2 regions of the Clostridium sp. YIM B02551 genome follow, and region 1 is predicted to be linked to the other one. Evidence: predicted binding sites of a transcription regulator. Region 1 holds the regulator's gene; the other holds the start of a gene.
The links. Region 1 encodes CtsR, which represses protease genes until heat stress. Its sites were predicted from a motif close to AAGGTCAANNAAGGTCAAAT; they were not measured.
Positions count from the first base shown of each region.

Region 2: clpB (ATP-dependent chaperone ClpB) is a predicted target of CtsR. The motif match lies at 2,578-2,597, and genes of this name have one in related genera.

Region 1 is NZ_JAKGTF010000012.1:7,417-11,699, forward strand. Features, by position in the region: gene L1S47_RS14630 (stage 0 sporulation family protein) at 1-622, shown strand, start outside; gene L1S47_RS14635 (heavy-metal-associated domain-containing protein) at 643-846, shown strand; gene L1S47_RS14640 (DUF362 domain-containing protein) at 935-1,105, shown strand; gene L1S47_RS14645 (MBL fold metallo-hydrolase) at 1,252-1,902, opposite strand; gene L1S47_RS14650 (CtsR family transcriptional regulator) at 2,040-2,495, shown strand; gene L1S47_RS14655 (UvrB/UvrC motif-containing protein) at 2,509-3,030, shown strand; gene L1S47_RS14660 (protein arginine kinase) at 3,044-4,066, shown strand; gene L1S47_RS14665 (ATP-dependent Clp protease ATP-binding subunit) at 4,079-4,283, shown strand, end outside.
Region 2 is NZ_JAKGTF010000003.1:152,113-156,395, reverse strand. Features, by position in the region: gene L1S47_RS04970 (helix-turn-helix domain-containing protein) at 433-2,499, opposite strand; gene clpB (ATP-dependent chaperone ClpB) at 2,653-4,283, shown strand, end outside.

The DNA of each region.
Region 1 (4,283 bases):
ACATCAATTAAATATGAAACTTATTGATGTCGAGTATACATTTGATAATAACAAAGTAATTTTTTATTTTACTGCTGACGGAAGAGTAGATTTTAGAGAATTAGTAAAGGATTTAGCAACAATATTTAAAACAAGAATTGAATTAAGACAGATAGGAGTTAGAGATGAAGCTAAGATGCTAGGTGGTCTTGGACCATGTGGAAGACAACTATGTTGTTCAAGTTTCTTAGGTGATTTTGCTTCAGTATCTATAAAGATGGCGAAGGAACAAAATCTTTCTTTAAATCCTACTAAGATTTCAGGAATTTGTGGAAGATTAATGTGCTGCTTAAATTATGAACAAAGTACTTATGAAGATATTAGGAAGAGATTACCTAGAGTAGGATCAGTCGTTTCTACTGATGACGGTAAAGGTGAAGTTGTAGGAAATAATACTGTTAAGGAAATTGTTAAGGTTAGAATGCCATTTGGTGAAGAAGAAATTATTAGAGAATATAATATCCAAGATGTAGAGTTAGTATCTGGAAGTTATGAAGATAGTGTAGATGATGGAGAAATTAAATTAGTAATAGAAGATGATGCGGATAAAGCATTAATTAAAGATTTAATAAAGGGAAATTAAAACTTTCAAGGGGGATTAGAATGAAATCTTCATTAAGGATTGCAGGAATGAAGACTGCTGAAGATGTACGAAAGATAAAAAATGCAATAGCATCCAACCAAGGAGTTGTAGCATGCGAAATAAGCAGAGAGAAGGGCGAAGCTAACATAATATATGACGATTATTTTAGTGCAATAGATAAAATTATCGATTCAGTGGAATCTTTAGGTTATACTGTAGTATAAAAAATGCTCTAAAAGACTTTTAAATTTTAACCAAACATGCTAAAATAGACATGACGTTTTTCGTCAAAAATATTAGGAGGTGTTGGTTATGGCATATAAAATCGAAGATTCTTGCGTAAGCTGTGGAGCATGCGCTGCTGAATGCCCAGTAAATGCAATAAGCCAAGGAGATACACAATTTGTTATAGATGCAGGTTCTTGTATCGATTGTGGAAACTGTGCTAATGTTTGCCCAGTAGGAGCACCAGTTCAAGAATAATTTAAACAAAAAACATCGCTGTTTAAGCGATGTTTTTTTATTTTATAGTGTAAAAAGATAAATAGTCTATAACCGAATTTTATCTCATATGTTCGGAAGGACAGACTGAGAAAAATCTATGGCTCATAATCCATTAAATGATTTCTTTATAAATCAGAAATTGAAAAGAAAATTACTTTAGGCTCGGAAATATTAAAATCTAAAGAAGAGGTATTTAGTTTATTTCCTTCTAAAGAATGTATATTTCTCATTGATATTAAGAAGTCTTCAGCCCCATTTATCGAAGCAGATATATATGGAGTGCTATAATGCATAGGAATAACAAATTTAGGATTAAGTAATTTAGTTAATAAGCTAGCATCCTTCCCATTAATTGTATAATTTCCGCCAATAGGAATCATCAGAATATCGATTGGTTCTAATAACTTTCTACTTTCCTCAGATAGAACATGTCCTAGGTCTCCTAAATGGCATATTCTTAATCCATCAATTTCTACTACATATATAATATTTGGCCCTCTTTTCATTCCATTCAAATTATCATGATAAGATACAAATCCTTCTATACTACAAAAGTTAAGGGAATATTTTATAGGTTCTCTGCAAATATTACATGAAGAATTTAATTTATTAATATAATTATGATCAAAATGGTTATGAGATATGGTTATAATATCAACCTCTTCCTCAACAGTTGGATAGCCTAAAGTTTCGTCAAAAGGATCCATAAGAATTTTTCTTCCAGTTGATGTTTTAATTAGAAAACAAGAATGACCAAACCATATAATTTCCACCATATCACCTCAAAATAAGTATAACCAAGTAGAGTAAAAAATATTATTAATTTATATTCAAAGGAATTGCACTAATAATTATTATATGATAATATATATTTAATAAAGGTCAAAGAAAGTCAAGGTAAAGAGGTGCTAAAATGGCAAGATTATCAGACGTAATTGAGGGATTTATAAAAAGCTTGATATTAGAAAGCGAAGATAAGCAATTACAAATTCAAAGAAATGAATTAGCAGATAGATTTAGTTGTGCTCCATCTCAAATTAATTATGTACTGACTACAAGATTTAGTCATGAAAAAGGATATTTGATTGAGAGTAGAAGAGGCGGCGGAGGATATATTGTAATAAGAAAAGTACAATATGATAATCATAAGAGAAGAAAAGAATTAATAGATGAAAGTATTGGAGATTCTATAACATACCATAATGCTATAGCACTACTTGAAAGTCTATATGATGCAGACATTATAGATGATAGAGAATTTGAGATTATAAAGATGGTAATAAATGAAAGAACTTTAAATTCTGTGGAAAATAAAAATAAATTAAGAGCTGACATTTTAAAAGCTACAGTTGCATTATTATTATCATAAAGGAGGAAGTAATATGTTATGTGAGAGGTGTAACAAAAATGAAGCTACAGTTCATATGGTTAAGATTATTAATGGAAATAAAAGTGAAGTAAGGTTGTGTGAAAAGTGTGCAGCTGACATATCAGATATACCTGTAAGTACTTCCTTTGAAGAATTTGATGGATTTCCACTTCAAAGTATACTAGGAGGGCTTGTAGATTATTACAATAAAAATACTAAAACACAAACAGAGAGTGACATATACTGTAAAAAGTGTGGTATGGCATATAACGAATTTAAGAAGACTGGATTACTTGGGTGTAGTGAGTGTTATGAGAGTTTCTCAAAATCGTTAAGTCAAATAATAAAGAGAGTTCAAGGAGATGTTGAACACATAGGAAAGATTCCTGAAAAATGTGGTAAAGAGATATTGGAAAGAAATAAGATATTAAAACTAAAAGAAGAATTACAAAAAGTAATTTTAGCCGAGGAATATGAAAGAGCGGCGGAAATAAGAGATGAAATCAAAATATTACAAGATAAGTTAGGAGAATAGGAGGGGAAGATTTATGGAAAGTTGGATAGAATGTAATAAAGAGAATATTGTTATTTCTAGCAGAGTAAGGCTAGCAAGAAATCTAAAAGAATTTCCATTCCCTAATAAATTAACTAAAGAAGAAGGCATACAGATAGGACAAAAAGTAAGAGAAGCTTTTATGGAGTCTGTTTCTGAAGATGATAAGTATAATACTTATAATTTATGGGAAGTAACTCCTAACTTAGCAAAAAGTTTTGTTGAGAAGCATTTAATAAGTCCGAATCTTGTTAAAAATAATGATGTGGCCTCTTTTATAGTGGATAACAATGAAACAATTAGTTTGATGATAAATGAAGAAGACCATATAAGACTACAATGTATATCAGGAGGATATAATATAAGAGAAGTATATGAAAAAGCGGATACAATTGATTCTTTGCTTGAAAATAAGCTTGAGTATGCATTTCATGAGAAACTTGGATATTTGACAGCATGTCCTACAAACTTAGGAACAGCTATGAGAGTTTCAGTTATGGTTCATTTACCAGCCTTGACTTTAAATAATGAAATGAATAAATTGCTTAAAGGATTGGCACAAGTGGGAATGACCATAAGAGGATTATATGGTGAAGGCTCTAAAGGAGAAGGAAATCTTTATCAAATATCAAATCAGGTAACACTAGGAGTTACAGATGAAGATATCTTAAATAATTTAGAAGCTGTGACTTTACAAGTTGTTTCTCAAGAAAAGCAATTGAGAGAAATATATCTTAAACAATATAAATACGAGCTTGAAGATAAGGTGTTTAGAGCACGTGCTTTGCTAGAGAGTTCCAGGATACTTACATTGAAAGAGGGGTTATCCTTATTATCAAATTTAAGATTAGGTGTAGAACTTGGAATAATAGAAGATATAACTATTAAAAAATTAAATAAGATATTGATTTATTCTCAGAATGCTACTTTGCAGAATCATTTAGGTGCAGGCTTAAAGGAAAGAGATTTAAACATTGAGAGAGCGAATATAATTAGAAACATTTTATTAGAAACTTAGGAGGTGGAGAAAATGATGTATGGTAAATTTACTGAGAGAGCTCAAAGAGTCATATTAAAAGCTCAGAAGCATTCTCAAAACTTTAAACATGGATACATTGGAACAGAACATATTCTACTAGGAATAATAGCTGAAGATGGAATAAGCAAAGATTTATTGCAAGAATATGGAGTAAAAGAAGACCAAGTAATAAATTTACTTCATCAATATGTAGGAG
Region 2 (4,283 bases), on a different contig from region 1:
ATTTTGGCTATGAGAATAATAAAGAGTTGCCCTTAACTTATGAGAATTCATATTAAGGACAACCCTTTTTATTTGCAATATAAAATTAATTTATGCCAAAATCAGTATATATACAAATCAATTATTACTATTAATAAGAAGAAAAGTATTTATACTAATATTTTTTAATTAAGTCAAAAGTTATTTCAAATAAGCTTAATTTTGGACTGAAGGAGCTTATTTTTATTGGCTTAAATATTCTTTTTAATATTTTCATACACTCACGCTCCCTTTAATATTTCTTAATATTATTATAGAGGTAAGTTTTGTAAAATTCATTGACAATTAAGGCTATAAAATGGTACATTTGCGAGAAGTTCTTCATAAATCCAGTATTAGTAAAAACAAAAAAACACCTTAATTAAGGTGTTTTTGTACTTTTTTATTATTGTTTTATACTTTCTTTATTATTATTAAATGTGCACCGTACCCTTTTAGTTTAGGTAGTAGATTTAAAACAGAACTTTTCTTTGTGTATCTAAAATTAATGCCTGGGAAAGAAGCTTTGTGAAGAATTTCCCTTTCTTCTTTATTTAATCTAATTGGTTTTCCCATACCTAACCAGTAATTGTAGGATGAACCTATTTTTTCATTTAATATATAGGTAGTTATTTGTGCATTACTATTTATATTTACTATATTTAAGGATATTTTCTTTTCAGTTGTATTTTTAATACCTCTTCTTTTTTCCAATGCTTCATAGCTAATTAAATTATTAAGTTCTTCACCATAATTATAAAGAAGAATTTGATACTCATCATCGCTTTTAGTAACTAAATAACCGTCACCTTTTTGGACAAGAATATCTCCTAATTTGCCAAGTAAATAGTAAGCATAATAAGAAGGTTTTTTAATTCCCATATCATTTACCAACCCTGAAGAACCAAAAAATACTTCATTAGTAAGTACTACTTCTTTCTCTAATACGTCAAAAGCTCTAATAAAATTTAAAGATATATTATTATTAGCCACTTGGTGAATAATATAAGGTATCATATAAGCTGAGTCGTATATTTTGTTTATTTCTAGGTGATTTCCAATATAACCTTCATCTTCATATTCCAATGAGTTTTCCTCTAAAATTTTAATAATCTCACTTTTAAGTTCAGATGGAAAGTCGCTATGGAATTGATATTTTATGTTATAAAAATCAATACTCTCTATTTCCGAAAAATACTCTACATAGCTATGGAAGGCATTTATCAATTCCTCATCTGTAAGCTCTAATTGTTCCAATAAAACTAGAGGTGTAAGTTCAATATATTCCATAAATTCAAAAACAGTCTTTGTTTTATTCCAATTGTAAAAGCTGCTACCTGGGAAAATCCCCATATCTCTATGGAAAAGATTAAATATTCTTCCGTATCTAAAGGAGATTTCTTCCTGAATTTCTTCAAGGTTATCTTTATTATCCTCAATTAGAAGGTCGAAGGCATCCCCTACATTAATTACTTTTCTAAAGTCGTCAGAGAAAGGAGAAATTTCTTCATCCATATTAATATGAATTTTATGAATTCTATTTTCATAGTTAAATCTGTCATAATCCTCTAGATAAGGGTAAAGGAATTTAAGTGCTTCAGAAGTTTCTAAGTAAGTTAATTTTTTTGCTTTTTCATAAGATTTTTCATCTAATTTATACTTCTTTTTATATTGAAGTGGAGTACATTTGTAGTAAAATTTAAAATTCTTATTATAGTATCTTGTATGAGAAAAACCAACCTCATCAGATATTTCTGAAATACTCATATTGCTGTCTAAAAGCAGCTTTATAGATTCCTCAACTCTTGTAAGATTTAATAAATCAGTAAAACTATAGCCCGTAGCATTTTTTATCTCATGTGAAAGATAGTCTGCACTTAAAAATTCTTTTTTAGCTATTTCCTGAAGACTTATTTTATTATTGTAGTTATTGAAAATGTATTTTGCAATTCTATGATATCTTTCTAATTGTTCTTCATTGTCCTTTAGCTCTTCCTTCTCATAGGTTAAATAGTGAAAATTGTTAATTAAATGATATAGCATATCTATTAAAGTACTTTCAATTTCTTCATCATAGTCTTCTCTTTTTTGTATTGCTTCGCAAAGAATTATTGAAAGAAAAATTCTAAGATCTTCATATTCCTGACTTTCTTGAGCTCCTTCGTCTGAACTATTAAGATAGAAAAACATATTTTCTATGTCATTATAATATTTTTCAAAAAAACTTGAGTCCATATGGAAGATTAAAACTCTATTATCAGGATCCTTTGAAAATATTCTATGAGATTCATTATTGTTGATTACTTCCATCTCTTTTTCTTCAATTTCATAAGTATCTGAATCTATGGTTACATTTATTGTACCTTTAAGTACAAATATTATCTCAATAGCGTTGTGCCAGTGAATAGGATAATCTTCAATTGAGCAATATGAAATTGTTACTGGCATATCTAATGGATAAATTATATGTTCTCTTCTCAAGTTCTCACCTCAAATTATTATTTATAAATATATTATATCATAAAGAGAAAAAAGAGATAAAAGGAAGATAAAAATAGACTTTGACTTTCTTTGACTTTTATATTATTATTAAATTAAAGCAAAATACAAGGAGAATTTTAATGAGGTGATAATATGAATATTGAAAAAATGACATTAAGAGTGCAGCAATCATTAAATGATGCACATGAAATAGCAGTTAAGAACAATCATCAAAGTGTAGATTCAATACATCTTTTTGCAGCTCTTATTAATGCTGAAGATGGACTTATTGCAAATATTTTAAGTAAGATGGGAAAAGATATCAAATCACTAAGATTGGATACTGATTCACTTTTATCTGGTATGCCTAAGGTATTAGGTTCAGCTGCGTCCTCATCAGGTGTATACGCAACTAGGAAAATAGAAGAAATACTTATAAAGTCAGATAAATACGCTGAAGACTTTAAAGATATGTATATAAGTGTAGAGCATGTATTCTTAGGGATTATTGACATAGAAAATAAGAATGTAATAGGGAATTTGTTAAATAAATATGGTGTTACAAAGAATGAATTTTTAAAGGCCTTAAAAGAAATAAGAGGAAGTCAAAGAGTTGAAACACAAGATCCAGAAGGAACATATGATGCGTTAAGCAAATACGGAGTCAACTTAGTTGAATTAGCCAAGAAACATAAGCTAGATCCAGTTATAGGAAGAGATGAGGAGATAAGAAGAACTGTTAGAATTCTTTCTAGAAGAACTAAAAACAACCCTGTACTTATTGGGGAGCCTGGAGTTGGAAAGACAGCTATAGTTGAAGGATTGGCTGAGAGAATTGTTAGAGGAGATATACCAGAGGGATTAAAAGATAAAATAATATTTTCGTTAGATATGGGAGCATTAATTGCAGGTGCAAAATATAGAGGTGAATTTGAAGAGAGACTAAAAGCGGTATTAAAAGAAGTTCAGAGTTCAGAAGGTAGAATAATATTATTTATTGATGAAATTCATACAATAGTTGGTGCTGGTAAAACAGAAGGTGCAATGGATGCTGGAAACCTAATTAAGCCTCTTTTAGCAAGAGGAGAGCTTCATTGTATAGGGGCAACAACTTTTGATGAATATAGACAATACATTGAGAAAGATAAGGCTCTTGAAAGAAGATTTCAGCCAGTTATAATTGATGAGCCAACAGTAGAAGATACAATTTCAATTTTAAGAGGATTAAAGGAACGATTTGAAATACATCATGGAATAAGAATCCATGATTCTGCCATAGTTGCAGCTGCAAAATTATCTGATAGGTATATTCAAGGAAGATTCTTGCCAGATAAGGCCATAGACTTAATAGATGAAGCTGGTGCTATGATAAGAAGCGAAATAGACTCCTTGCCTACGGAACTTGATGAGGTAAGAAGAAAGATTTTTCTATTGGAAACTGAAAGAGAAGCATTACTTAAAGAAAAAGATCCAGCATCAATTGCAAGAGCTCAATCAATAGATAAAGAACTTGTGGAACTAAAAAGTAAAAATGACGAGATGAGTGCAAAATATGAAAAAGAAAAGTCTCATATATCAGAGATTAGAGAACTTAAAAAGCAGCTAGATGATGCTAGAGGAATGATTGAAAAATATGAAAGAGAGTACGATCTAAATAAGGCAGCTGAACTTAAATATGGACTTATTCCATCCCTTGAAGAGAAAATAGCTGAAAAAGAAAATGAAGTTAAAGAAAACTATGAGGGAGCCCTTTTAAAGGAAGAGGTTACAGAAAATGAAATATC